One region of the Pantoea allii genome, then DNA from elsewhere that is predicted to be linked to it. Evidence: predicted binding sites of a transcription regulator. Region 1 holds the regulator's gene; the other holds the start of a gene.
The links. Region 1 encodes PhoB, which activates phosphate uptake and scavenging genes when phosphate is short. Its sites were predicted from a motif close to CTGTCATAAAACTGNCNNAT; they were not measured.
Positions count from the first base shown of each region.

Region 2: uvrB (excinuclease ABC subunit UvrB) is a predicted target of PhoB. The motif match lies at 10,153-10,172, and genes of this name have one in related genera.

Region 1 covers NZ_CP125958.1:3,534,521-3,549,421, reverse strand. Annotated here, with positions in the region: gene rdgC (recombination-associated protein RdgC) at 1-35, opposite strand, end outside; gene mak (fructokinase) at 180-1,085, shown strand; gene QNH99_RS16860 (cell envelope integrity TolA C-terminal domain-containing protein) at 1,152-1,523, opposite strand; gene QNH99_RS16855 (AAA family ATPase) at 1,534-5,208, opposite strand; gene sbcD (exonuclease subunit SbcD) at 5,205-6,401, opposite strand; gene phoB (phosphate response regulator transcription factor PhoB) at 6,599-7,288, shown strand; gene phoR (phosphate regulon sensor histidine kinase PhoR) at 7,303-8,616, shown strand; gene QNH99_RS16835 (PstS family phosphate ABC transporter substrate-binding protein) at 8,636-9,556, shown strand; gene QNH99_RS16830 (cobalamin-independent methionine synthase II family protein) at 9,919-11,022, shown strand; gene brnQ (branched-chain amino acid transport system II carrier protein) at 11,413-12,732, shown strand; gene proY (proline-specific permease ProY) at 12,803-14,149, shown strand; gene QNH99_RS16815 (histidine-type phosphatase) at 14,384-14,901, opposite strand, start outside.
Region 2 covers NZ_CP125958.1:3,257,002-3,271,902, forward strand. Annotated here, with positions in the region: gene clsB (cardiolipin synthase ClsB) at 1-179, shown strand, start outside; gene QNH99_RS15390 (lysylphosphatidylglycerol synthase domain-containing protein) at 179-1,144, shown strand; gene QNH99_RS15395 (Bax inhibitor-1/YccA family protein) at 1,187-1,894, opposite strand; gene QNH99_RS15400 (DUF1615 domain-containing protein) at 1,990-3,084, opposite strand; gene QNH99_RS15405 (OBAP family protein) at 3,202-3,987, shown strand; gene moaE (molybdopterin synthase catalytic subunit MoaE) at 3,984-4,436, opposite strand; gene moaD (molybdopterin synthase sulfur carrier subunit) at 4,437-4,682, opposite strand; gene moaC (cyclic pyranopterin monophosphate synthase MoaC) at 4,675-5,160, opposite strand; gene moaB (molybdenum cofactor biosynthesis protein B) at 5,163-5,678, opposite strand; gene moaA (GTP 3',8-cyclase MoaA) at 5,693-6,682, opposite strand; molybdenum cofactor riboswitch at 6,669-6,802, opposite strand; gene QNH99_RS15435 (gluconeogenesis factor YvcK family protein) at 7,005-7,910, shown strand; gene uvrB (excinuclease ABC subunit UvrB) at 7,912-9,933, opposite strand; gene QNH99_RS15445 (ABC transporter ATP-binding protein) at 10,820-11,542, shown strand; gene bioD (dethiobiotin synthase) at 11,528-12,214, opposite strand; gene bioC (malonyl-ACP O-methyltransferase BioC) at 12,211-12,966, opposite strand; gene bioF (8-amino-7-oxononanoate synthase) at 12,950-14,101, opposite strand; gene bioB (biotin synthase BioB) at 14,101-14,901, opposite strand, start outside.

The DNA.
Region 1 (14,901 bases):
AGACGATAAACCATCATATTTTTAAACCACAACATCGGGATTCCTTACCGTGGCGCGATCGGGCGCACAAATCTCACTAAGTGTGCGCATGATAGCGAAACATCGGAGCGGTTTCATTGCCTTTCAGGCAATCGCCTTTTAGTGTAGAAAACACCTTAACGAATAATGAGGAATAAACTGTGCGTATAGGCATTGATTTGGGCGGCACCAAAACGGAAGTGATTGCGCTGTCCAGCGAGGGGAACGCGCTGTTTCGTCATCGAATTTCCACGCCGCGCAACGACTACCCGGCGACCGTACAGGCTATCGTTGATTTGGTGCGTCTGGCCGAAGAAAAGACCGGGCAAACCGGGACGGTAGGCTTGGGTATTCCGGGGACGATCTCGCCTTACACGCAGCGGGTGAAAAATGCCAACTCCACCTGGCTTAACGGGCAGCCGCTGGACAAAGATTTGGCGCAGGCGCTGAATCGTGACATCCGCATCGCCAATGACGCGAATTGCCTGGCCGTGTCCGAAGCGGTCGATGGTGCAGGCGCAGGGCAGGCGCTGGTGTTTGGCGTCATCATCGGGACAGGATCGGGCGCGGGCGTGGCGATAAACGGCGCGTCGCGCATTGGCGGCAACGGCAATGCAGGCGAGTGGGGCCATAATCCTCTGCCGTGGATGGATGAAGATGAACTGCGTTACCGCGCTGAAGTGCCTTGCTATTGCGGACAGCAGGGTTGCATTGAAACCTTTGTTTCCGGTACCGGTTTTGCCATCGACTATCAGCGTTTAAGCGGTGTAGCGCGCAAAGGCGCAGAGATTATTACCCTGCTGGAACAGCAGGACCCTGTGGCAGCACTGGCGATGAGCCGCTATGAAATACGGCTGGCAAAATCCCTGGCTCAGGTTGTTAACCTGATTGATCCGGACGTGATCGTGCTGGGAGGTGGCATGAGCAACGTGGACCGTCTTTACCAGACGGTGCCAACGCTGATGAAAAAATGGGTTTTCGGCGGTGAGTGTGAAACCCCGGTACTGAAAGCGATGCACGGGGATTCAAGTGGTGTGCGCGGGGCTGCCTGGCTGTGGCCGGAGTAAATGCATCAGGCAAGCGGTGACCTTGTGCAACTGACTGTGGGATGCCCAGGGTCACTCTCTGCTGGCTTAGCGAGCCGGGGCGAAAGCAAACACGATTTGCTGCGGTGCGCCCTGCGGGGGTAAAGGCATATCGCGTGCGCTACTGACGCTCTGCCAGGCTTTCAGACACAGCGACTCGTTTCCTTCCGTGCGCATCACGTTATAGCGTCCGTCCGGGCGACGCTGTGCCGCCACCAGGCAGCGCTGGCCCGCATATTTTGGCGCATCGTGAAAATTGCGCATGACCAACGCATTGATCTGATGAATATAACGGTTCACGTCCTGGCACTGTGCCTGAGACAGATCGGTCGTGCAGCGCGCTTCTTTCGCCTCAGGATGATGACTGCATCCTGCTAACAGCAGCATCGTGGCCGCAATAAATCCTGTACATCTCAACATGCATTACCTCTTACAGACCGGGCAATTCCAGCTTGCTGTAACCCAGTCCATTCATTTTACGTACTTTAATTTGCACGGGAATACGCTCTTTCATCGCCTCAACATGGCTGATGACGCCAATGGTTTTTCCACTGGCGTTGAGTGCATCCAGTGCATCCAGCGCGGTATCCAGCGTTTCCGCATCCAGTGTCCCGAAGCCTTCATCAAGAAATAACGATTCGATACGCGTTTTATGGCTAACCAGATCGGATAGCGCGAGTGCCAGCGCCAGGCTCACCAGAAAGCTTTCTCCACCCGACAGCGTACGCGTATCCCGCGCGCTGTCCGCCTGCCAGGTATCCACCACGTCCAGCTCCAGCGCATCGATAGCACGGCGCTGTAAAAGATAGCGTCCATGCAGGCGATCCAGCTGACGATTAGCCAGGGCTACCAGGTGATCAAGCGTTAATCCCTGCGCAAAGCGTCGGAATTTATCGCCGGTTGCCGAGCCGATCAACTCGTTAAGCAAGGCCCACTGCGCCAGCTCGGTTTCATCCTGAGCAATCTGCGCCAGTAAGGTTTGTTGTTGCGTCCGCAGGCTGGCATCGCTTTGTAACTGCTGCTGCAACTGCCCCTGCTGACTGGCGTTATCCCTGAGTGACAGCCGTAAGTTTTCCAGCTGTGCAGCCAGCGCATCGGCGGAGTCGGGCATATTATCGGGTTTCGCCTGCTGGTGGGCAGCCAGCCGCTGTTGCAACTCTGCCAGACGTGACTGTTGATGGAGCAGATGCTGATCAATCTGCTGCAGTCGCTGGCGCAGTTGGTGCGCTTCCTGCTCGTCCAGCAGTGCGGCCCGCAGGCTCGCCTCGTCCGGGAAGTCGGCCGCCGCCAGTGCGGCACTGAAGCGCTGCTCAGCCTCGGTTAACCGTGTGCTCAATGTATGCAGCTGGCTTTCCAGTAGCGTCAGTTGGCCGGTAAGACGGCTGACCTCTGCCTGAGACTGCTGCAGCCGCTCACGTTGCTGCGTCAACAGCATCTCGTGACCATCGACACTTTCCTGCATTTGCTGACGGGCCTGGGTAACCTCGCGATCGCCAAACAGCGCCGCGCGCTGCTGGCATTTTTCCTGGTGCTGCTGATCCAGTGAGGCGAGCTGCTGCTGTAGCTGAGTCAGGCGTTGCTGCTCAAGCAGCAACTGTTGTTGCAGGGCTTCTGCCTGGCTTTCCGCACGTGCCAACTGAGGCTGTAAGTTAGCAAGCAACCGCTCACTTTCCTGCCAGCGCCGCCAGCGCTGTTGCTGCTCCGCCAGCCAGCTTTCGCGCTGGGCACTGTCAGGCAACGCCAGGTGATAGTCTTTGAACTGCTGATTCAGCGTTTCCTGAAGCTGCTGAGCACTCGCCTGGGCCTGCTGTTGGTGCTGCTGTAAGCGTAGCAATGCCTGTTGCTCATTCTCCAGCTGCTGTTGGGTCAACTGGATCGTTTGCTGATGCTTCTGTAACGCTTGCTGCTGCTGCAGATGTCGCTCTTTTGCCTCCTGATAAGCCCGTTCTGCGCTTTCCAGCGTCTCGACCTGTGCAGTTAATGCCTGTTCCTGATGGCGCTGGGCCTGCTGCCAGTTGGCGAGTTCTTCGGCATCGTTCAGCGTGAAGGTAAGCGCAAGCTCACTGCTCAAGGCCTGCCAGCGCTGGGCTAAACCATCAAGTTGCTGCGTTAAACTGGCGATTTCGTCCTGCAGAGACTGCTGCTGCACCTTCAGGTGTTTTATCTGCTCTTTTTTTGCCGTACCGGTTTCACTCAGTGCCTCTACCTGCTTTTGCAGGTCAGCTTTTCGCTGTTGGTTGGCACTGACTTCCAGAGCACGGTAGGTTTCAACCGCAGGATGTTCGCAGGAGCCACACAGAGGACAGGGTTGTCCGGCCTCCAGCCGCGCCCGATGCTCCTCCAGGTCGGCAATGTGGCTTTCGAGCTGGCAAATTTTCTCCACGTCGGTGAGCTGCTGTTTTTCCCGTTTCCATGTTTCCCGCAGCGTCAGTAATTCTGCCTCAGCCTGCAGGCTGGCTTTTTCAAGATCCTGGCGTCGTTTTTCATACTGACCACGCTGTTGATGCAGCGGCTGCCACTGGGTAGCCAGTAACGTCAGCGTCTGACGTGCGTCACGCTGCTGATTTAACTGCTTTAACGTCTGACGTATTGCTTCGGGAGGATGGGCTTTCTGTAGCGAAGTTAGCGCTTGCTCAGCGTTAGATAATGCGTGCTGAGACTGCTGCCCGGCCTGATTCAGGGGAGCCAGTTGCTGCCCGAGCTGTTCGATCTGCTGTTGGCATCGATGAATTTGCTGTTGCTGTTGCTGCACCTGTTGCGCTGACGCCACCTGTTCGGTTTCATACCGTGCCAGCTGAGCAAAGCGGTCCTGCCACAGTGGCAGGTTTTCGCCCCACAACGCCAGCTCTGCAAGCTGCTGTCGAAGAGTCTGCTGCTGGGTCATCGCCTGTTGCAGATCGCTCACCTGGCGTCGCTCGGCTTGCATCGCCTGTTCGCGCTGCGCGCAGCCTGCCTGCTGCTGACCCGTTTCATGCTGCAACTGCTGGATTTGCTGTGCTAAGGCGGAAAGCGCCTGATCGAGCGGGATGACCTGTTCGGTCAACAGGGTTTCCTGCTGTCGCTGTTGCTGACGCGCCTGCTCGCGGGCCGTTTCCATTTCCTGATAGCGCTGCTGCAACTGCTGCTGCTCATTTGCCGTGGCCTGCATCTGCTGATTGACCTGCTGCTGACGCTGTTGCACCTCATGACGTTCAGCCTGCAGGCTGTCGCGCTGCTGCAGCGCACCGCGCAGTTTTTCTGCCGGTTCACTTCGGGCCAGGCGCTGGCGATCGGCTTCTGCCGCCTGACTTGCCGTTTCTGCTGCCTGACGGGCGGCATTCACCTGCTCACTGTCCGCGCTAAGCTGCTGTGCCAGCTGCAGCCAGTGCTGCTGGCGCTGAGCGGTGTCAAGCTGGCGGCTGAGTTGCTGCTCGGCTTCCGTCAGTGCAGCTTGCTGCTGTTGCAGCCCGGTTCGGGTCGCCTCATCAAGCAGTGCCATGCCGCCCGCCCGGCTGCGCAGCAACTCCAGCGCATTTTTCGCTTCTTTATGGCGCTCGAACGCGGCCATAGAAACCAGACCGTAAATCTCCGTGCCGGTCAGCTCTTCCAGCAACTCCGCGCGCTCGTTGGCTTTGGCATTGAGAAACGCGGCGAACTGGCCCTGTGACAGCATCATTGAGCGGGTAAAGCGCGCAAAATCCAGACCACTGAGCGTTTCGGTGAGCTTGAGTTTGTCGCCCACTTTGTCTGCAACAATCTGGTTATCCGCACAGCGTGCCAGCTCGACGCGCGGTGCCTGCAGTTTGCCGTCTGCCGTACCCCGGGCGCGGTTCTGGCTCCAGAATGCACGCCAGGCTTCACCTTTAATTTCAAATTCGACTTCAGCCAGGCATTCTGCGCAGTCACGCGTCATCAGCGGATTGTGCCCCTGAGAGAGCACGCCCAGGCGCGGCGTCTGGTGATACAGCGCCAGACAGATCGCATCCAGCAGGGTGGTTTTACCCGCGCCCGTCGCCCCGGTAATGGCAAACAGACCATTGCTGGCGAAAGGCTCGGTGCGAAAGTCGATAAACCATTCCCCTTTCAGCGCATTGAGGTTTTTGAATCGCAGCGTGAGGATCTTCATGGGTTCTCCTCCAGCTCGGCCAGCGTCTGCCTGAACAGCGTTGTCACCTGGGCAATCTGCTCATCGTCAAGCGCATCGTTTAGTGCCAGACGCCGGGCAAAAACCTCTTCAACATTCAGTTCGCTCAGGGTTTCATTATCCGTTTGCGTCAGGCTGTGCTGACGCTGTTCACGACTGCGTCGTAACAGCAGCACTTCCACCGGTAAATCTGCGGTCAGGGCTTCCACCTGGCGCTGCAGGTCACTTAAGTACTCCTGAGTCGTGACTTCAATATCCAGCCAGACCGGTTTTTCGCCGCTCGGATGGGAAAAGTCGGCTAGATGCTGGCTGATTTGCGCCAGTGAACCTTTGAGCATCCTCATCGGCTGGAACAGCGGAATGGGCAGGGCATCGATCTCCAGGCCTGCGGAGCCGAACGTCAGCAGATACACACTCTTTTCGCTGCCCAGCTCGTCAAAGCTAAGTGGAATAGGGGAACCGCTGTAGCGAATATGGTCGCTGTTAGCCACACGCTGAGCACGATGAATATGCCCAAGGGCGATGTAATCCGCTGGCGGAAATGCCGAGGCAGGGAAGGCGTCCAGCGTGCCGATGTAGATATCACGCACCGAATCACTTTTGCTGACGCCAAGGGCCGTAAGGTGGCCGGTTGCAATGATGGGCAGGTGCTTGTTCCACGCCTGCGCCGCCGCAAAACTGCGCTGATAATGCGCGGCAATCGCTTCCAGTAGACTGATCTGTTTGTCCCGCCCCGACTGACCGGCCTGGCTGCGCATGATGTCGCGCGGACGCAGGTAAGGAATCGCGCACAGTAACGCGCCGGGTTCGCCCTGACGGGTGGTCAACATCAGCACATCATCATTTTCTTGCGGCGTGGCAACCACTCGCGTATTCAGACAGGCCAGCAGTTCACGCGACTCGTTTAACGTCGCCACCGAGTCATGATTACCTGCCAGCACCACCAGCTGACAGCCGCTGGGCTGTAATGCCACCACGAAGCGGTTAAACATTTCACGCGCATAACTGGGCGGCGTACCGGTATCGAATAAGTCGCCCGCCACAATCAGGGCATCAACCTGGTGCTGCTCAATCTGGATTAACAGCCAGTCAAGAAAGGCCTGGTGTTCAGCGGCACGGCTCTTGTTATAAAAGAACTGCCCCAGGTGCCAGTCCGCGGTGTGGATAATGCGCATAACACTCCCTGCCATAACAATTTGCCCGGCAATTATACTGGCTCTATCACTAAAGCCACAAAACATGTCGTCATGTTGTCATAAATGGTTGTTGCAAGCCGACTTTTATGGCTAACTTTTTCATAAAACTGTCACAAAACTGACGCATAATGACGCCGCAAATATCAGTGAAAGCCGTCCTACCTGCAGGAGTAATAATGGCTAAGCGCATTTTAGTTGTGGAAGATGAAGCTCCAATCCGTGAGATGTTATGTTTTGTTCTGGAACAAAACGATTATCAGCCGATTGAGGCCGAAGATTATGACAGTGCTGTCAGCAAGCTGATTGAACCCTGGCCTGATCTGATCCTGCTGGACTGGATGTTACCCGGCGGTAGCGGCATACAATTTATTAAACATCTTAAGCGTGAAGCCATGACGCGCGATATTCCGGTTATGATGCTGACCGCGCGCGGCGAGGAAGAAGATCGGGTTCGTGGGCTGGAAGTCGGGGCTGATGATTACATCACTAAACCCTTTTCGCCTAAAGAGCTGATGGCACGCATCAAAGCGGTTATGCGTCGTATTTCGCCGATGGCGGTTGAAGACGTGATTGAAATGCAGGGCCTGAGCCTGGACCCGTCATCGCACCGCGTGATGTCAGAAACCACACCGCTGGAAATGGGGCCGACAGAATACAAGCTGCTGCATTTCTTTATGACCCATCCTGAGCGTGTTTACAGCCGTGAGCAGCTACTCAATCACGTCTGGGGCACCAACGTCTATGTTGAAGATCGCACCGTTGACGTTCATATTCGTCGTTTACGTAAGGCGCTGGAACTGACCGGCCACGATCGCATGGTACAAACCGTACGCGGAACAGGCTATCGTTTCTCTGCCCGCTTTTAAACGGAGCTTTAACCGTGCTGGAACGCCTCTCCTGGAAGAGATTATTGTCCGAACTGGTGCTGGCGTGTCTGCCTGCGCTGGTGCTTGGCCTGCTGTTTGGCTATTTGCCGTGGCTCTTGTTACTTAGCGTCGTCGGCATGTTATTGTGGCATTTTTACAACCTGATGCGCCTTTCTCACTGGCTATGGCTCGATCGCACGATGACGCCGCCTTCAGGCCAGGCTAGCTGGGAGCCACTGTTTTACGGGTTGTATCAAATGCAACTGCGCAACCGGCGGCGGCGGCGCGAGTTAGGTAATCTGATTAAGCGCTTTCGTAGCGGCGCGGAGTCGCTGCCTGACGCCGTAATCCTGACCACGGAAGAGGGCACTATTTTCTGGTGCAACGGCCTGGCACAGCAACACCTGGGGCTGCGCTGGCCAGAGGATAACGGGCAAAATATCCTTAACCTGCTGCGTTATCCTGAGTTTTCACGCTACCTTCGCCAGCGGGATTTCGACAAGCCACTGACGCTGGTGCTGAATAACCAGCACCATATGGAATTCCGTGTCATGCCTTACAGCGAAGGCCAGTGGTTAATGGTGGCGCGCGATGTTACCCAGATGCATCAGCTTGAGGGAGCACGGCGTAACTTCTTCGCCAACGTCAGCCACGAACTGCGCACGCCTTTAACGGTGCTTCAGGGCTATCTGGAAATGATGAACGACTCTGTGATGAATCAGCGCTCACGGGACAAAGCGTTGCACACGATGTCGGAGCAAACCCGACGGATGGATAGCCTGGTCAAACAGCTCCTGACGCTGTCGCGTATTGAGGCTGCCCCGGTCATCAACATGAAAGAAAAGGTTGATGTGCCCGTCATGCTAAAACTGCTGCAGCATGAGGCCGAAACCCTGAGCGGTGGGCGTCACGCTATCCATTTTCATACCGATCCCCATCTGAAAGTGTTTGGCAATGATGAGCAATTACGCAGTGCCATTTCCAACCTCGTTTACAACGCGGTTAACCATACGCCAGAGGGCACGCGCATCGATATCAGCTGGCTACGTAGCAAGCAGGGCGCGGTATTCAAGGTGTGCGATAACGGCCCCGGCATTGCTTCTGAGCATATCCCACGTCTGACAGAACGTTTTTACCGCGTGGACAAAGCGCGTTCACGCGCCACCGGCGGCAGCGGGCTTGGGCTGGCCATCGTGAAGCATGCGCTGAGCCATCATAATGCGCGTCTGGAGATCACCAGCATCCCGCATCAGGAAACCTGTTTTACGTTTACCCTGGCACCACGGTTGATTGTTACTAACGGGATGCAGGAGAATGCCGTCCATTAACTGCTGACGGACCGGAACAATGCGCGCGTTTTTTTTGCTGTTCTTCTCTCTGTTGCCTGCCTTGGTGCAGGCGCAGCCTGTTATGCTTTCAGGCAATCTGAGCAGCGCAGGCTCGGACACGCTCGGCTACCTGATGACCTTATGGGGCGATGACTTTAGCCGTCAGTCGCCTGGCGTAAACGTCCAGGTCCAGGCATCGGGCTCGTCAACCGCGCCCACCGCGCTCACCGCCGGTAGCGTGCAGATTGGGGCCATGAGCCGGCCTATGCAGGCGGATGAGCGCCAGGCATTTGAGGCGCGATATGGTTATCCTCCGCTGGCAGTACCGGTTGCGATGGACGCGCTGGTGGTGGTGGTGAATCAGCGCAATCCGCTGCAGTCTGTCTACCCCCGCCAGCTTGATGCTCTGTTCTCTGTCACCCGTCTCTGTGGCGCGCAGCAGGTGCCTGAGCGCTGGGGCGATCTGGGCCTGCATCAGCCAGAATGGCAGCAGCGCGCTATCCAGCGTTATGGCCGCAACTCGGCATCCGGGACATGGGGATTCTTCAAACAGCAGGCACTGTGTCAGGGCGATTTTCGCAACGACGTGGCGGAATTTCCCGGATCGGCGGCGGTGGTTCAGGCCGTCGCCGGCGATCTGCGCAGCATTGGCTATGCCAGTTTTGGTTTTCACCTGAGCGGAGTAAAACTGCTACCGGTGATGACAAAAAGCGGTGAGGCGGTTGCACCCGATCCGGATTCTATCCGCAGTGGTCGCTATCCCTGGGCGCGCCCGCTCTATCTGTATGTGAACAAAGCCCCCGGTAAGCCCTTGCCGCCGCTTTTAGCCGCTTTTTTACAACAGGTACTGTCTAAAGCGGGCCAGCAGCGCGTGAGTGAAGCGGGTTATCTGCCGCTGTCTGAGACGCAAATGGCCGGGGCGCGTAAGGCTCTCCAGTAGGCTTTCCTGACTGTGCAGAACCCGAGGATCACCAGGCATCCTTGATAAAGAACATTCTCCGTCTTAGCCGCGCGCCCTGTGTGCGGGCTACATCCTGGCTATGCTGTTCAGCGTCCATAGCGTCCATAGCGTCAGTTGCGCCGGGTAAGAATGCTGATGCGTAAAAGGACGACCGCGAAATCCGCTCTTCTCGTCGCAACATGAATCTTTTTCATCCCCAGTGAATTTTTTTCGTTTGCGCAGAAGCCGGTCACATGACAATCTGCATTCAGACGTTTAGCCATCTGGAAGGCTGAAATTACATTGTGTAACTATTCCCGCCCGAAATTATCTACTGATCTGGCGGGTGATCAGGAGTCATTATGCAAAGACAAACCGCCCCGTTTCGTGCCGATACCGTTGGCAGCTTCCTTCGTCCCGTCGCCATTAAGCAGGCTCGTGAAAAATTTCATGCGGGCGAGATCAGCGCTGACGAACTGCGTGATGCTGAAAATGAAGCGATTCGTGACGTGGTGGCGAAGCAGCGTGAAAATGGCCTTCAGGTTGTTACCGACGGGGAATTTCGTCGTGGCTGGTGGCACTTTGACTTTTTCTACGGCCTGAAAGGCGTTGAACACTATGAAGCGGATCAGGGCATTCAGTTCAACGGTGTTCAGACCAAAGCGCACGGCGTAAAAATTACCGGCAAGCTGGGTTTTGATGGGCATCCAATGCTGGCGCATTTCCGCTTCCTGCAGAGCGTAGCGGGGGATGCGGTGGCAAAAATGACCATCCCCAGCCCAAGCGTGCTGCATTTTCGCGGCGGACGTAAAGTGATCGACGCAAAGGTTTACCCCGATCTGGATGTGTACTTTGACGATCTGGCGCAGACCTACAAAGAGGCGATTAAAGCCTTTTACGATGCAGGCTGTCGCTATTTACAACTGGACGATACCGTCTGGGCTTATCTCTGTTCAGAGGATCAAAAGCGTGAGATCCGTGAGCGCGGCGACGATCCCGAGCAGTTGGCTCGCACCTATGCACGTGTACTGAACAAGGCGTTAGAAGGCAAACCGGCCGACCTGACCGTCGGTCTGCATGTGTGCCGTGGCAATTTCCGCTCGACCTGGATTTCTGAAGGGGGCTACGAGCCGGTGGCTGAAATCCTGTTCGGCTCTGTGAATGTGGATGCGTTTTTCCTTGAATATGACAATCACCGTTCTGGCGGCTTCGAACCGCTGCGTTTCATCAAGCCTGGCCACCAGAAGGCGGTGCTGGGTTTAATTACCACCAAGGTCGGTGAACTGGAAGACGCCGCGCAGGTAAAAGCGCGTTTACAGGAAGCGACGCAGTACATCAGCCTCGACCAGATTTGCCTCAGCCCGCAGTGTGGATTTGCCTCAACGGAAGAGGGCAACAGCCTGACCGAAGAGCAACAGTGGCAGAAGATTCGTCTGGTAGTGGATGTCGCCAGCCAGGTGTGGTAAGCGCTGAATCTGTGCAACGTGGCGCAATACATGCGCCACTTGTGCACAAAAACCCGCATGTATGCTGATATTTCCCATCGCCTGTTTATTTTTAAAGCACATCATCTGATGCACTTTCTGCGAATATTGATGTGATCCTCTGATATTGGTTTAAATTGCGAAATAAGCCTCTGGTTTTCCGATCCTGTATTGCCTTTCTCCGCTATAAACGTTTTACTTACCGCCGTTGTCGATTTATCCCTCTGTGAACAGAAAAAAAGCAGCTCAAATCACCTGCGCTAAACCAGACGCTACGCATAATGCGCTGTTATTGTCTGGCAAGTCGTCGTATTAACGCAGCGAGGGGACAACGCAAACTTATCTTTCATCGCAACATCAGTGACAGGCCGTATGACACATCGTTTAACCGTTAAAGACATTCTCGCGCTGGGCTTCATGACGTTTGCCCTGTTTGTTGGCGCGGGTAACATCATCTTTCCTCCCATGGTCGGTATTCAGTCAGGCGAACATGTCTGGGTGGCCGCTCTGGGCTTTCTGCTTACCGCCGTGGGCTTACCTGTTATCACCGTGATCGCCCTGGCGCGCGTCGGCGGCGGTATTGATGCGCTGAGCACGCCCATTGGCAAAGTCGCTGGCGTGGTGCTGGCAACGGTTTGCTACCTTGCGGTCGGGCCGCTTTTTGCCACGCCGCGCACCGCCACGGTCTCATTTGAGGTGGGCATTGCACCTATCACTGGCGATGGCCCGCTGCCGCTGTTTATCTACAGCCTGGTTTACTTTGCGCTGGTGATGGTGATTTCCCTCTATCCGGGTAAATTGCTGGATACGGTCGGCCATTTTCTCGCCCCGCTGAAAATTGCAGCCCTGACGCTGCTGGGCGTCGCGGCTTTGCTGTGGCCGGCGGGCGGAACGATTCCCGCGACGGCGGACTATCAGCGCGCCGCATTTTCCAGTGGTTTTGTGAACGGCTATCTCACCATGGATACGCTGGGCGCGATGGTCTTCGGCATTGTCATCGTCAACGCGGCACGTTCGCGCGGCATTGATAATGCGGCGCTGTTAACCCGCTACACGGTTTTAGCTGGGGTGATCGCTGGCGTCGGTTTGACGCTGGTCTATCTCAGCCTGTTTAAACTGGGCGCGGGCAGCGGTGCGTTAGTGGATCAGAATGCCAACGGTGCGGCGATTCTGCATGCTTACGTCCAGCAGACCTTCGGTGACATGGGCAGCTTCTTCCTGGCCGCACTGATTTTCATTGCCTGTATGGTGACGGCTGTGGGCCTGACCTGTGCCTGCGCAGAGTTTTTTGCGCAGTATCTGCCCTTGTCTTACAAAACGCTGGTCTTTGTACTGGGCCTGTTCTCGATGGTGGTGTCTAACCTGGGGCTGAGCCATCTGATTCAGATTTCCATTCCGGTGCTGACGGCGATTTATCCGCCGTGTATCGTGCTGGTCGTACTGAGTTTTACGCTGAACCGGTGGAACAAAAGCAGTCGTATCATCGCACCGACTATGCTGGTCAGCCTGCTATTTGGTATCCTTGACGCCATCAAAACCACCGGGTTTAAAGAGGCGTTACCCGCATTTAGCCAGCATCTGCCGCTAGCCGACCAGGGCCTTGCCTGGTTGCCGCCATCGCTGGTGATGTTGCTGGCTGTGGCGCTGGTCGATCGGTTGAAAGGGCCAGAGCAGGTGTCGGTTCACTCGTAACGGCTAAGATTGATTCTTCTTTAACCACGGGCTTGCCCGTGGTTTTTTCATTTCACAGGTACAGGTTGTTATGCAAGAAACCAACAAGCTCAAACGCGGACTGAGCACGCGCCACATCCGTTTTATGGCGCTGGGATCGGCGATTGGCACCGGGCTGTTTTACGGCTCGGCGGACGCCATCAAGATGGCAGGACCGAGCGTACTGCTCGCCTATATCATTGGCGGCGCGGTGGCGTACATCATCATGCGCGCGCTGGGTGAGATGTCAGTCAACAACCCGCAGGCCAGCTCGTTTTCCCGCTATGCGCAGGATTATCTTGGTCCGCTGGCAGGCTACATCACCGGCTGGACCTACTGCTTTGAAATTCTTATCGTGGCTATCGCGGACGTAACGGCGTTTGGTATCTATATGGGCGTCTGGTTTCCGGAGGTCCCGCACTGGATCTGGGTGCTCAGCGTGGTGCTGATCATCGGCGCGGTCAATTTAATGAGCGTGAAGGTGTTTGGTGAAGTGGAGTTTTGGTTCTCCTTCTTCAAGGTCGCCACCATCGTTGTGATGATCCTGGCCGGGTTTGGCATGATCATCTGGGGGATAGGCAACGGTGGCCAGCCCACCGGCATTCATAACCTGTGGACCAATGGCGGCTTTTTTGCGCACGGTCTCGTGGGAATGCTGCTGTCGCTGCAGATGGTGATGTTTGCCTACGGTGGCATTGAAATCATCGGTATCACAGCGGGTGAAGCCAACGATCCGGCCACCTCTATCCCGCGCGCTATCAACTCCGTCCCGATGCGTATTCTGGTTTTTTATGTGGGTACGCTGTTTGTCATTATGTCGATTTATCCCTGGAATCAGGTGGGCACCAACGGCAGCCCGTTTGTTCTGACATTCCAGCATATGGGGATTGCGGCGGCAGCGTCTATCCTGAACTTTGTGGTGCTGACCGCCTCGCTGTCGGCGATCAACAGCGATGTGTTTGGCGTCGGACGTATGCTGCATGGCATGGCACAGCAGGGCCATGCACCCAAAATGTTTATGAAGGTCTCTTCGCGCGGTATTCCCTGGGTAACGGTGGTGGTGATGATGTTTGCCATGCTGATTGCGGTGTACCTCAACTACCTGATGCCAGAAAAAGTCTTCCTGGTTATCGCCTCGCTGGCGACTTTTGCCACCGTCTGGGTTTGGATCATGATTCTGCTGTCACAGATGGCGTTTCGACGCAAGATCGGCAAAGCCGCCGCCCGTGGGTTAACCTTTGCGTTGCCTGGCGGAAGCTGGACAGCAGGCTTTGGCGTGGCATTTCTGTGTTTTATTATTGGCCTGATCGGCTACTTCCCGGACACCCGCATTTCACTGTATGTCGGGATGGTATGGATTGTGGTACTGCTGCTGGGCTATAAGCTGGTGCGTAAATAACGCGGTTGATTTGTCCCAGCCCGGATATCAACGGGTTGGGGCAAAACAGGATTGGCGGTTAAGCAAAATAAAATCGGCGAAATGACTCGCCGAAAACAGATATGGCAAATGAAACAAATAGAGGGATGATTGACGAAATCATGCTAATGCAAAACGCGCCGCCATTAAATAAGTTGCCGTAAAATAAGACAAAGGCCAGCGCTACGCCCGGCGAAACCGTCCGGGCCGCGTACGTTATCCGTCCGAAGACGGCAATATCATGCTGACCGGAACGCGCGCGCTGTTATCTGTCTGCTTACCCAACTGCGTAACGGCCGCCTGTAACGGGCAAAGCGTCCCGACCGCTGTGATTTTGCATCCGGGTTGCCGCCATTCCTGACGCAACAGGGGATGGCTGTCGCTCACCGGTTGCAACTGACGCAGACCATCCAGACTTTGTGCCTGAAAATAGAGGCGCAGGTAGCGCTGATGCGTATTTCGATCCCGCCAGCGTTCCAGCACCAGGCTGCTTCCCGGTGGAATATTACCGCGCGTATAGCCGGGCAGTTGCCATTCAAATCCCATTAAGCGGCGCACCATCGCAATGTTGGTGTCATGTGCCACCAGAAGCAGCCAGCGCACGTCCGGATCATTACCTTTAATAGCCTCAAGCATCTGGGACAGCAGCAGGGAACCGTGACGTTGTGCCATGTAGAGCACATCATTGCTGAGATCATAATTGGCTGTCAGCAGCGGGAGCAGGGCGGTGATCT
Region 2 (14,901 bases), 280 kb from region 1:
GCACCTGGTGGCAACTGACCAAAAGCGTGGTCGTGTTCCACTTCCTGCGGCACTTCCCTGCTATCGCCGGATGGCTACCTGCACATACCCCTAAGCTGGCCCAGATCGATCCGCCTGTTCAGCCTGAAATGGAGACGCAAGACCGCGTCGAAACCAATAACGAAGGAGCGAAATCCTGATGGCAAATACGCATCCGCGCTGGAAGCTGGCGAAAAAGATTCTTACCGGCCTGTTCTTTGTTGCCGTCATTGTGCTGCTGGTCATCTATGCAGGTAAGGTGAACTGGGGTGACGTTTATGACGTCATCGTTAACTATAACCGCTACGTGGTGCTGACCGCGGCCGCCCTGGTCATTGTCAGTTACCTTGTTTATGGCTGTTACGACCTGATTGGCCGGGCCTACTGCGGCCATAAACTGGCAAAGCGTCAGGTGATGTTGGTGTCGTTTATTTGCTATGCCTTTAACCTGACGCTCAGTACCTGGGTTGGCGGTGTGGCGATGCGTTACCGGCTCTATTCGCGCCTTGGCCTGGACAGCGGCACTATTACGCGCATTTTCTCACTCAGCATCGCCACCAACTGGCTGGGCTATATCCTGCTGGCGGGCGTGGTATTCAGCGCTGGCATGGTTTCCATTCCCAGCGGCTGGTTTATTGGCGAAACCACGTTGCGACTGATTGGGGTTGTCCTGCTGGTGCTGGTGGCGTTCTATCTCTGGTCCTGTGCCTTTTCCAAACGTCGCCGCTGGACGGTCAAAGGCCAGACGCTGCAACTGCCTTCATTGCGCATGGCGCTGTTTCAGTTTGCCGTTTCCTGTGCCAACTGGATGGTGATGGGCACCATTATCTGGCTGCTGCTGGGCCAGGATGTCGGCTATCCGATGGTGCTGGGCGTTCTGTTGATCAGCAGCATTGCGGGGGTGATTATTCATATTCCGGCGGGGATTGGCGTGCTTGAAGCGGTGTTTTTAGCGCTGTTGAGCGGCGAAGATCTCTCTCACGGTACGATTATTGCGGCCCTGCTGGCCTACCGGGTGCTCTATTTTATTTTGCCCCTGCTGCTGGCACTGGTGCTGTATCTGGGACTGGAGAGCCGCGCGAAACATATGCGCCATAAAAACGAGCAGAAACTGCAGAAGTCATAACCGAGGAGCGGCTGCTCTGGCAAACCAGAGCAGCCTGTTTTATTAACGGCGGTTACCGAAAATACGCAGCAGCATCAGGAACAGGTTGATGAAATCAAGATAGAGCGTCAGCGCGCCCATGATCGAGTAGCGACGCAGGTTTTCCGTGTCGCGCGCGTCAATCTGCTCACCAATGTTTTTCAGTTTCTGCGTGTCATACGCCGTCAGCCCCACAAACACCACCACGCCGATGTAAGTAATCGCCCACATTAACGCCGGGCTTTTCAGCCAGAAGTTCACCAGTGATGCCAGCAGGATACCAATCAGCGCCATAAACAGCAGGCTGCCCAGGCGACTCAGATCGCGTTTCGTGGTGTAGCCGTAAAAACTCATGGCACCAAACATCCCCGCCGTCACAAAGAACGTACTGGCGATAGACGAATAGGTATACACCAGGAAGATACTGGCCATGGTTAACCCGGTCAGCGCCGAGTAAAGCATGAACAACCCGGTCGCCACGGCACCGCTCAGGCGATGCACCATGCCGGAGAGGAAGAACACCAGTGCCAGTTGCACAATGATCAAGCCGAAAAAGGTTATCCGGTTTGCAAAAACCAGCTCCATGACCGCTGGCGTGCGGGCGGCAAACCAGGAAACGAACGCGGTAAGTAATAATCCGCAGGTCATCCAGCCATAAACCTGTGCCATGTAAGCCTGCAACCCGCGAGATGCAGGCTGAACTATTGAATCATTCTGTGGATATCGGTCCATGATGCACCTCTTGTTAAACGAATGGGTTATTCCCCTGACAGGGGAGCCTGGTTAAGTGTGGCACAGCTCTGTTCAACTGCGCCACAACGCCGTGCTTATCGACGTGACATGCACTGCTGATACCGGCTGTCGACGCGCTGTGCAAACCACGCCGTGGTTAAATTGCGGGTGATTTTGGGACTTTCAAGCTTGATTCCCGGCAATATTTCACGCGGCAATCGCCGTCCGGCCATTTTATCCGCCAGCGCAAAGACCTGCTTCCACACGTCGCTGTCGCTGAATTCGGCCTTTTCGCCCAGCTCAAGATCGTCGCGAATTTCGCTGTTGCTCATATCGAGGCGCTTCGCCAGGGTACGCACCGCCAGTTCCGTCGATCCCGCGTTGTCGGAGCCATACTGAATCAGATCGCCATCCAGCGCCAGTTTCATGCCTGTGGCGCGGGACACCGCCGCCTGGAAAGCGGCATTGCGGCTGGCGAACCAGCCCGCATTATAGTCCGCGAAACGGTAAAGCGGCTTGCTGTAATCGGCGGGATAGCCCAGCAGGTGCATCGTGCCGAAGTAAACCCCGCCATGCCGGGTGAACACTTCACGTCGTATCGATCCCTCTACCGGCCACGGATAGCCTTTGGCATGTGCCTCAGCAAAGGCAATGCTGACCTGCATCGGCCCGCCAGTGTGCACAGGATTGAGGTTGCCAAACAGCGTTTGCCCCATGGGCACCATCTCAATAAAATCGTCGAAAATATCGCTCAGATCTTTTTCACTTTTCGCTTTATCCAGCCGCGCGGCATAGCTTTCGCCGTTGGTGGACTTAATTAACAGCGCGGTGCGCACTAAAAACGCCGGAACATGGACGTTAGCCGCCCGACGGTCAATCTCATCCCAGGCAATTTTTGACATCCCGGGTACATTCCCACTGGCATCAAAACCTGACTCCTGCCCCGCGACGGCAATAACCGCGCACAGGTTGCTGTCGCTGGCCTCAAGCCCCTGGGTACGGAACGAGGTATAGATATCATCAGCCCAGCCTGATTTGTTGCTGACGTTGGCAGGCAGCAGGCGCTGAATCTGTGCTTTCACATCCTCAGGCTGCGTTGCAGGCGCTTCCGGCGTTTTTTTACTGCTACAGCCCGCCAGGATCAGTATGGCGAGCAGCGTCAGACGTTTTGGTAATGAAGTGAATGACATACCTGTCCTCTGAGGGGGAAAAAACCTAGCTTAACACTGCCCCGCTTCGCAGGGCAGGTTTGATTATCTGAACTAAGGTTATCTCTTTTAGCGAAATTAGCGAAAAAGGGATGCTTTATGTCAAAACTCTGGGCAGTTACCCTACTCAGCCTGTTACTGGCCGGTTGCGGCGGTAACACAACGCCCGCGCAGGTCCGTTCGCCTGGCGCCCCAACCTCTCCTGGCCTGAAAGCGCTGGACAGCGGTGCCGCCCTGCTGCAATCACGACCGCCGATTGACGCGATCAATGCCTATCTGGATGGTTTTCACTTCTATAACGGCGACAAAAACGGTCAGATGGAAGCGCATCACTATGTCACGGTCTTAAATGATGACGTTATGCAGGCGGTTATTTATGACGGCAACACGCGCGATGCGCGCCTGATGGGCGTGGAATATATCATCAGCGAACGGCTGTACCGGACCTTGCCCAACGAGGAAAAGAAGCTGTGGCACAGCCATCAGTACGAGGTGAAATCCGGTTCGCTGGTCGCACCCGGCCTGCCTGCCGCCGCGGAACATGCGCTGATGACGCGCATCGTCAACACCTACGGTAAAACGTGGCATACCTGGCACACCGACCGTGACAAACAGTTGCCGCTGGGGATTCCAGCGTTGATGATGGGCTTTACCGCCGATGGGCAAATGGACTCGCGCTTTCTGGCCGATCGCGATCGCCGTTTTGCTCTCGACAGTCACAAAATTCGTGCTGAACGGGCCGATATTGACGCGCACCCGGTGGTTCCCGGTGCCAACGCCTGGCAGGACGGTGACGTCATTCAGTTGCAACGTGGCAAGGGCGGAGGCGAACACGCACATGGCAAGACCCAGTTTGCCCCCGCAGAACAGCTTTCAACGCCTTAATCCCAGCGCTGAGCGGCCTCGCGGTCGCTGTTGCGCGCATCGACCCAGCGATCGCCCTGTCCGGTGGTTTCACGTTTCCAGAACGGCGCGCGGGTTTTCAGGTAATCCATAATGAACTCCGCGGCGGCAAATGCACTGCCGCGGTGTGCACCGGTGACGCCGACAAACACAATTTCATCGCCGGGGAAGAGTTCACCGATGCGGTGAATCACTGAAACGCGCTGCAGCGGCCAGCGCTGGCGTGCCTCATCGACGATGTCCTTGAGTGCCTTTTCCGTCATGCCGGGATAATGTTCCAGCGTCAGGGCGGCGACATCATCACCCAAATTATGGTTGCGCACTTTGCCGGTAAAGGTCACCACGGCGCCGTCTTCTTTACATGCCGCCAGCCACTGGTACTCCTGGGCCATATCAAAAGCAGCCGGGCCCACCCGAATTTGCGTTTCCATTTATCCTCCGGTGACCGGTGGGAAAAAGGCCACTTCATCCCCGTCCTGCAAGGGATGAGTCATCGCGGTCAGCGTCTGGTTAACGGCGGCGAGTAAACGTTCACTGTCCAGTGCCAGCGCCCAGCGATCGCCCTTCTGCGCCAGCGCCGCGCGCAGCGCAGCCACGTTGGGGTACTCCGCAGCCAGGGTGAGCGAATCGGTTCCCACCAGTTCCCGCACCTGAGCAAAAAAAAGCACCTTAATCATGGGCAACCGCCTGAAAATCGCCGCTTTTGCCGCCGCTTTTATGCAGCAAACGCAGTTGATCGATCACGATGTCTTTTTGTACGGCCTTGCACATGTCATAGATTGTCAGTGCCGCAACGGAAGCCGCAGTCAGGGCTTCCATTTCCACGCCGGTTTTCCCGCTGAGCCGACACAGGGACGTAATGCGCACCCGGTTCGATTCCGGTTCCGCCACCAGTGCGATTTCCACTTTGCTCAGCATCAGCGGATGGCAAAGCGGGATCAGCTCCCAGGTGCGTTTTGCTGCCTGAATGCCCGCGATGCGCGCCGTCGCGAACACATCCCCTTTGTGGTGACTGCCCTCGATGATCATCTGTAACGTTTCTGGCTTCATCAGCACCAGCACTTCAGCCTGGGCTTCGCGTACGGTGTCATTTTTAGCGGATACATCCACCATATGGGCTTCACCGGCGGCGTTAATGTGTGTGAGTTGTGACATGCTTAACGTTTCTTTAAATGGGTGACAAAGTTGCAGGGACGCGTACGGGCATCCAGTTGATCGGCGATGATGCGCTCCCAGGCACTGGTGCAGGCCGACGTCGAGCCGGGAACAGCAAAAATCAACGTCTGGTTTGCCAGGCCGGCGACCGCGCGGGACTGTAAGGTCGATCCGCCAATCTCTTCATAGGAAATCATGCGAAACAGCTCGCCAAAGCCTTCGATTTCCCGATCGAACAGGGGAAGCAGCGCGTCGGGTGTGCTGTTTTTCAGGTTAAAACCGGTTCCGCCGTTAACGATCACCACCTGCACGTCTTCACTGGCGATCCAGCGTGACACAATGGCCCGGATACGGTAGAGATTGTCTGGGACGATGGCGTGGTCGATAACGCTGTGTCCAGCTTCGATCGCGGCTTCACGCAGATAATCACCGGATGTATCGTTGCTGGCATCGCGGCTGTCTGAAACCGTTAACGTAGCAAGCTGTAACGGTTGAAACGCGCTGGCTGGTTTACCCATATTTGCTCCTGCAATTAACCGCCAATATAAGAAAGATTCTGTGTAATACCGGTATTCCCCTGTAACAGGAAATGCGTCTGTTTCTTCTGTCCCAGACTGCTGGCAATACGCGCCTGCAGTTCCTGCTGCTGATCGTCTGACGCGAGCAGATCCCGTAACGGAATCCCGCCGTCACCAAACAGGCAGAGGTGCAGATTGCCCTGCGCGGAAACCCGCAGGCGGTTACAGCTGGCGCAAAAATCTTTGGAATACGGCATGATCAGCCCGATTTCACCCACGTAATCGGGGTGATAAAACACCTGGGCCGGGCCATCGCTGCGACCGCTGATGCGGCGCTGCCAGCCCTGCGCGATCAGCTTATCGCGGATCACCTCGCCGGACACATGCTGCTCGCGAAACAGCGCACCGCCGTCACCGGTTTCCATCAGCTCAATAAAACGCAGCTGAATGGGACGGGTACGAATCCAGTCAAGAAAGGTCGTCAGATTATGGCTGTTCACATCGCGCATCAGCACGCTATTGACTTTGACCTGGCTGAACCCAGCCTCAAACGCCGCGTCAATGCCCGCCATCACCTGATGGAATTTATCCTGGCCGGTAATGGCGTGAAACTGGCGTGCGTCAAGGCTGTCTACGCTGACGTTAAGGGCGGTAAGTCCGGCATCGCGCCATTGCTTAACGTCACGCGCCAGCCGGTAACCGTTGGTGGTGACCGCGATGTGACGAATCGCCGCGTTTTCCCTGACCGCCGCAATGATGTCGGTAAAGTCGCGGCGCAGGGAAGGTTCGCCACCGGTCAGGCGTACTTTTTCTGTGCCCGCCGCCGCAAAGGCGCGGGTGACCCGACGAATTTCATCCAGCGAGAGAAAGCTTTTATTGCGGATACCGTTTGGCTGGTAGCCATCCGGCAGGCAATAGGTACAACGGAAGTTGCAGACATCCGTGACCGACAGGCGCAAATAGTAAAATTTGCGCGAAAATGCATCAGTAAATTGTGACACCAGAACACCTTTCCAGTTCGGGAGATGCAGTCATTTCTTCCTGCACCCTGGCAGCGCGAAGGCTACGGCCTGAATCCCCTATCCGCAGACGTAGGCATTCAGGCTTGAGTGTACGTTAACCGGCTGGTCAACGCGGTCTACAGATGGTAGCGCGATTAGTGATTATGCGCCATCCACGGCTTTTACTCTCTGTGCTCCAGTAACGTTAACTTTCACCGTATTTCGCCCACAGGATAAGTTAACATGGCCGGTAAGCATTGACGTAAATCACCCTCGTCTGCATCAATAGTGCGCATAAGCGCCGCAGACGCGAAAAAGGAGAAGTATGAATCGAACACTGGCGGACCTTGATCGCGTGGTGGCCTTAGGGGGCGGACACGGATTAGGACGCGTGATGTCTGCCCTGTCTCCCCTGGGTTCACGCCTGACAGGCATTGTCACCACCACCGATAACGGCGGCTCCACAGGCCGCATTCGTCGCGCCGAAGGCGGTATTGCCTGGGGCGACTTGCGTAACTGTATTAACCAGTTGATTACCGAGCCGAGCGTGGCATCTGCCATGTTCGAATACCGCTTTACCGGCAACGGTGAACTGGCCGGACACAACCTGGGCAACCTGATACTCAAAGCGCTGGATCACCTTAGCGTACGCCCGCTGGAAGTGGTTAACATCATCCGAAACCTGCTAAAGGTCGACGCCTTTTTAATTCCTATGTCTGAACAGCCGGTTGATTTAGTGGCAACCGATGTCGAGGGCAATGCCGTTTACGGTGAAACCGCCATCGACGAGATGAAACTTCCGCCTCAGGAACTGATGCTGCACCCTGCCGTACACCCCACCCGGGAAGCGCTCGACGCCGTTGCAGAGGCCGATCTGATCCTGATTGGGCCTGGCAGTTTTTACACCAGCCTGATGCCCATTCTGCTCATGAAAGAGATGGCCCAGGCGTTACGGCGCACCCCCGCCAATATGGTGTTTATCGGCAATCTGGGCCGGGAGTTGAGTCCTGCGGCGGCCACACTTACCGTGGCCGATAAACTGGCGATGATGGAACACTACATTGGCAAGCGGGTGATTGACGCCATCGTGGTTGGCCCGTCCACGGATGTCAGCCGGGTGGAAAACCGCCTGATTATTCGTGAACCGCTGGAGGCGGCCGATATCAAATATCGTCACGACCGCCAGCTGCTCCGCGCCGCGCTGGAACACGCTATTCAGGGGTTTAACTGAATTACGACACCGCAATAAATAACGTGCGCAATTCTTGCAGTTGATCGCGCAGGCCAGCCGCCTGTTCGAACTCCAGGTTTTGCGCATGTTGCTGCATCTGCCCTTCCAGCTCGTGAATCTTTTTCTGCAATGCCTGCGGCGATAACGCCAGGTAATCGGCATTGCTTTCGGCCGCACCGCGTTTGCTGGGTTTGGCTTTGCCGCGGGTTTTCACCACGTTATTGCCCAGCTCCAGGATATCGGTGATTTTCTTATTCAGGCCCTGCGGCACAATGCCGTTTTCTTCATTGTGGCGCTGCTGCTTTTCACGGCGGCGATCGGTTTCTTCAATCGCCCTCGCCATTGAAGGCGTGATTTTATCGCCGTAGAGAATCGCTTTACCGTTGATGTTACGCGCCGCACGACCAATGGTCTGAATCAGCGAGCGTTCCGAACGCAGGAAGCCCTCTTTGTCCGCATCCAGAATCGCCACCAGCGACACTTCGGGCATATCCAGCCCTTCTCGCAACAGGTTAATCCCCACCAATACGTCAAATTTACCCAGACGCAGGTCACGGATGATTTCCATACGTTCCACGGTATCAATATCCGAGTGCAGATAGCGCACTTTTTCGCCGTGCTCTTCCAGGTACTCGGTCAGGTCTTCCGCCATGCGTTTGGTCAGGACGGTAACCAGTACACGTTCATTGACGGTGACGCGTTTGCGGATCTCTGACAGCAGATCGTCAACCTGGGTCGCGACGGGCCGCACTTCGAGGATCGGGTCCAGCAGGCCGGTCGGACGCACCACCTGGTCAATCACCTCGTCGCCGGATTTTTCCAGCTCGTATTTGCCTGGCGTTGCCGATACATAAATCGTTTGCGGTGCCAGTGCCTCGAACTCTTCAAACTTCATTGGGCGGTTATCCAGCGCCGAGGGCAGACGGAAACCGTATTCCACCAATGTCTCTTTACGCGCCCGGTCACCACGATACATGCCGCCAATTTGCGGAATCGTCACGTGGGACTCATCCACCACCAGCAGGCCATCTGCCGGGAGATAGTCAAACAGGGTCGGCGGCGCTTCTCCAGGCCCACGGCCCGAAAGGTAACGCGAGTAGTTTTCGATGCCGGAGCAGTAGCCCAGCTCCCCCATCATCTCCAGATCAAACTGGGTACGCTGGGTGATACGCTGCTCTTCCAGCAGTTTGTTATTTTCCAGCAGGTTTTTACGCCGGTCGGCCAGCTCGACTTTGATGTCTTCCATGGCCTGTAAAATGCGCTCACGCGGTGTGACATAGTGCGTCTTGGGATAGATCGTAAAGCGCGGCACCACTGACTCAACCTGGCCGGTGAGCGGGTCAAACAATGACAGGCGCTCCACCTCTTCATCAAATAATTCGATCCGTAGCGCAATGTCGTCAGATTCCGCAGGGAACACATCGATAACCTCGCCGCGCACCCGGAAGGTCCCGCGCTGGAACGCCTGATCGTTGCGGGTGTACTGCAGCTCTGACAGGCGGCGCAGGATGCTGCGTTGATCGATAATCATACCGCGCGTTAAGTGCAGCATCATTTTCAAATAAAGATCGGGATCGCCCAGGCCATAAATCGCCGACACCGATGCGACGACGATAACATCGCGCCGCTCCAGCAAGGCTTTTGTGGCGGAAAGACGCATTTGCTCAATGTGTTCGTTAACCGAGGCATCCTTTTCGATAAAGGTGTCGGAACTCGGCACATAGGCTTCAGGTTGGTAGTAATCGTAGTAAGAGACAAAAAACTCCACGGCGTTGTCCGGAAAGAACTCTTTCATCTCACCATACAGCTGCGCCGCCAGGGTTTTGTTGGGCGCTAATACCATGGTGGGCCGATTGAGATCGGCGATTACGTTAGCGACGGTAAAGGTTTTACCCGATCCGGTGACGCCTAATAACGTCTGGTGCGCCAGTCCATCTTCCAGTCCGGCTTCCAGACGACGAATCGCTTCCGGCTGATCGCCAGAAGGCTTGAAAGCGGAGTTCAGTTTAAAATCTTTACTCATGAATAGGGTTCCTGCAGAAGAAAGACGGCGGGCAGCCCATTATTTTACTCTGCTATGCCGATTTTGCCAGAAAAAAATACTGGATATAATAACAGTAATGATGCACAGTAACGGACATCACTTTCCGCTTGACTCTTTGGCTTTATCCCTTGCTGTCGGCTGTTTTTGTTGCGCCAGGTTATCCCCAAGCCAGGCCCTGATTTAACATTTGTCAAGCATGTGTCATAAAATTGCAGTTTGATGAATCGGCACCAATCCGGCAGGCTTGTTTTTTGATAACCCATTGATTTATAGCCGCTACTTTAAAAAGCCCAGATTCTCATCATCCAGTTACCAGGCCCCGTATTTCCTCGCTTCTAACCTGTTTTCATTATCTAATGCACAAGGTTATCCACAGGAATAGTGGATAACTGATGACAGCCCTTTGCACATCAGCTGTGTATAATTTTTTTCGTCGTCATGGCGGCCCTAAAAAAAATTTTTTTTTCGCTTAATTTCTGACACTAACTGGCAGGATTGAGCTACCGCAGCGGCACTCGCCTTGATCTGCGACAACCCCTTTTCTTTTTTTTATTTTTTGTGGTCTGGCACCTGCCCCATTAGCGAGCAGACGCACTTCATCACGCCTTTCGCCTGCACCGCCGTTGCACCGCGCCTTAAGCTAAGGCTGGCATTGTTCATTTTTCTTTATCTTTAAATGATGGTATTTCCGCAGGTTAAGCCAGCCACAGGGGGCAATAATGACTCTGGCCTGGGAATTGCATAACGTTTTACCAGCGTAGTACAGGCAATAGCGGTGTTGAAGATCCCGCTATCTCATTAGAGCGATTTACCAGAGATGAACGGCGAAAGCATTCAGGTTAATTATCTGGAAGGAGCGCGTCAGATGTTAAGTTTACGGTCGGTGAATCAGTTTTACGGTAAAAATCATATTCTCTGGAATGTGGATCTGGACCTGCCTCCCGGCACCTGCACCGGCATACTGGGACGGCCAGGCATGGGGAAAACCACCCTGGTCAACTGCATTATGGGGAAGCTGCCTATAAACAGCGGGACCATTAGCTGGCAGCAGGATGGTTCGCCGCCTGAGGACCTGTTGTCCCAGCCTGCAGAGCTGCGCGCCCGTCAGGGCATTGGCTATGTTCCGCAGGGGCGACATATTTTTACTCAGATGAGCGTCGAGGATAATTTACTCATCGCTTTACTGGCAGGCGCACAACCGCGTGACGGCTATCGGGCTATCCCGGAAATGATATTCGACCTGCTGCCGGCGCTTTATTCGTTGCGTCAACAGCGTAGCGGCGATTTGCCCGTCTATCAGCAGCAGCAACTGGCGCTGGCCCGTGCGCTGGTCTTACAGCCGCGCCTGCTGATTCTGGATGAGCCTGCCGACGGTATGGCACCCTGGCTGGAAGAAGAGATGGGGAATCTGATTCGTCGCCTGAACCGCGACTATGGCCTGACGATTTTGCTGCTTGAACAGCGGGTTTCATTGATTCGCCGCGTGGCTGACAACTTTTTACTGCTGCATCGCGGCCGCAATGTGGCTCAGGGCAACGTCACCCAGCTGGATGACGGTACCCTGGATAAATGGTTAACCGTGGCCTGATTCGCCAGGCAGCGTCAGGTACTGACCACAGTCAGCCTGCTGGCCCTCATCCGTTAACCAGGGAATCACACCCAGACAAGGTGCCGGAAGGCGCTGTGTTAAGGCCGTGAGGTATTCCTGATAGCGCCGACCGGGCGGCTGTACCGTATTGGCGATCCAGCCCGCCAGTCGCAGACCGCGCGCGCGGACAGCATCGGCCGTCAGCATGGCATGATTAATACATCCCAGCTTAACGCCCACCACCAAAATCACCGGCAGTTGCTCCGCCTCTACCCAGTCTGCATAGGTTTGCGTCTCAGAAAGCGGCGTGTACCAGCCGCCTGCTCCCTCGACCAGAATCCACTCGGCCAGCGGCTCAAGTTCACGCAGCCCCGCCGACAGGGTGGCAAACTCAATCGGTCTGCCCTCATCCGCGCTGACGATATGCGGCGAGGTTGGCTCCATAAACGCCAGCGGATTCACCTGCTCGTAGCGCAGCGCGACGTTGCTGTAACGCTGTAACGCCAGCGCATCGCTGTTACGCACGCCTGACGCAGTTAACTCACAGCCCGAGGCAACAGGTTTATAGCCTGCACAACGATAACCTGCAGCCGTGGCAGCCTGCAGCAGCGCCGCACTGGCCACCGTTTTACCGACTTCGGTGTCGGTGCCGGTCACAAACCAGCGTTTCATGATTTCGTCACTCCAAACATCACATGGTAACTGAGGCGAAAACCCTGCTCATCCCGGGGCCAGTGGGCTTCGAGTTGAGCAAGACGTTGACCCGTCAACAAACAGGCGGATCGCCCGCTATGCAAATGGGTTGCCCCGATGCCCTTCAGAGAGCGCATCGCGCTGAGGGCATCGGGGAAATGCAAGATAAAGGTTTGTGCATGGCAGTGCAGATGCTGAGTTTCACAGGCGGCGGCAATCTCCTGCGCGGGCAGGAAGCGATTAGCGTGCAGGCTGCCATCCAGGTGCGACCAGGCCTGATGGACTTCGTGCAGAGAGCCCGCGCTCAGGGTGGAAAAAAGCAAACAGCCGCCAGGCTTTAGTACCCGGTTAAACTGCGTTAGCGCCCCCTGCAAATCTTCGCTCCATTGCACCACCAGGTTGCTCCATACCAGGTCAACGCACTGGTTTGCCAACGGCAGCGCATCGATATCCCCTGCCAGATAGTGATGTGCGACGCCATTTTGCCGGGCCTGGTGCAACATCTGCGCCGACAGGTCCAACGCGGTGACCTGTTTGCCCCGCTCGTGCCATATCCGGCTGTACCAGCCGGTCCCACAACCGGCATCCAGCACCTGCAGGCCAGTGCGCGCGGGGGCCCACGCCAGCAGTGCATCACCGCTCAACCGTTGGAGTTCGGCATGGTGATCATACTGGGAGGCCGCGCGACCAAAGGCTCTGGCAACGGCGCGTTTATCAACCTGCAGCGTCATGCAGCGCCTCCAGTAAGACATCAATATCGTCTGGCTGATGGGCGGCCGTCAGCGTAATACGTAAACGCGCTGTCCCCGGTGGCACCGTTGGTGGACGGATCGCACTGACCCAACAGCCCGCACGGGCTAAGCGCGCAGACAGCGCCAGCGCCTGCCCGTTATCGCCAACGATCAACGGCTGAATCGCGCTGGACGAATCCATAAGCGCCCAGGGCAATGAGGCCGCCCCGTGACGAAAATGGGCGATGTTGTGAGCTAGACGTTGGCGATATTCATCGCCCGCCTGCACCTGTTTAAGCGCGGCTAACAGCGCGCTGGCCTGGGCCGGCGGCATCGCGGTGGAGTAAATCAGATGGCGGGAAAATTGCAGAAAATAATCGGCGGTAGCCTCATCACACAACAACGCGGCGCCACTGACACCGAAGGCTTTGCCAAAGGTCACCACCAGCAGGTCAGGTTTGATGCCCTGCGCCCAACAGCTGCCCCGCCCCTGTTCGCCGGTGATACCAATACCGTGCGCATCATCGACCAGCAACCCCGCGCGGGCCTGTTTCGCCTGAGCAGCAATCGCCTGTAAGGGCGCGCTATCGCCATCCATACTGAAAATGCCTTCGGTGACCACCAGCGTTTGCCCCTCGCAGGGCGCATCCAGCCGGGCAGCCAGGCTATGTGGATCGTTATGTGCAAAACGGCGCAGCTGCGCCGGGCTGAGGCTGGCGGCCTCCAGCAGCGAAGCATGAGTGAGTTTATCGGCCAGGATGCGGTCATTTTTCTCGGCTAACAGGTGAATGACCGCCTGGTTGGCCGCAAAGCCCGAAATAAACAGCAGTGCGCGCGGATAGCCCAGCCAGTCCGCCAGTTGGGCTTCCAGCTCAGCATGGAGGCGATGATAGCCGGTGACATGGCTTGATGCGCCCGCGCCAGCACCCGCCTGCGCCACGCCCTGTTGCCAGCCCGCGATCACGGCAGGATGCTGGCTCAGTCCAAGATAGTCGTTACTGGAAAAGTGGCGATACATCTGACCGGCATGGCGGATCAGGCGCGTTTGGTTCTCCTCAATCACCCGCCGTTCACGCCAGCCATCTTCAGCCCGGCGCTGCGTCAGCGCCTGCTGCATGCGTTGCTGCCAGCTCATTACAGCGCCGCGTTATAGAATTTTTCTGTGTCGGCGTGAAGCAGTTGCTCCGTTAACTGCTGCTGTTGTGCATTGTCGCCGTTGTCAGTCTGGGTATGTTCAGGATTCAGCCCCAGCTTGCGGAACAACAGCATATCTTTATCTTCTTCCGGGTTCGGCGTGGTCAGCAGTTTGCATCCGTAGAAAATGGAGTTCGCACCTGCCATAAAGCACATCGCCTGGGTCTGTTCGCTCATCTGCTCACGGCCCGCCGACAGGCGAACATGCGAGGTCGGCATCATGATACGGGCGACGGCGATGGTGCGGATAAAGTCGAACGGCTCAACGTCATCATTCTCTGCCAGCGGAGTGCCTTTGACCTTCACCAGCATGTTGATCGGCACGCTTTCCGGCGGCGTAGGCAGGTTCGCCAGTTGCACCAGCAGGCCCGCGCGGTCGTTCACCGTTTCACCCAGGCCCACAATCCCGCCAGAACAGACTTTAATGCCCGCCTGGCGCACTTTACCCAGCGTATCCAGGCGTTCCTGATAGCTACGTGTGGTAATGATATTGCCGTAAAACTCCGGCGAGGTATCCAGGTTGTGGTTGTAGAAATCGAGTCCGGCACTACCTAAACGCTGGGCCTGGCTGTCGCTCAGCGTGCCAAGCGTCATACAGGTTTCCATGCCCATCGCTTTAACGCCTTCCACCATTTTTTCCAGGTAAGGCATATCGCGGTCACTGGGGTTTTTCCACGCGGCACCCATGCAGAAGCGGCTCGAACCGGCAGCTTTGGCCTTTTGCGCGGAACGCAGTACCTC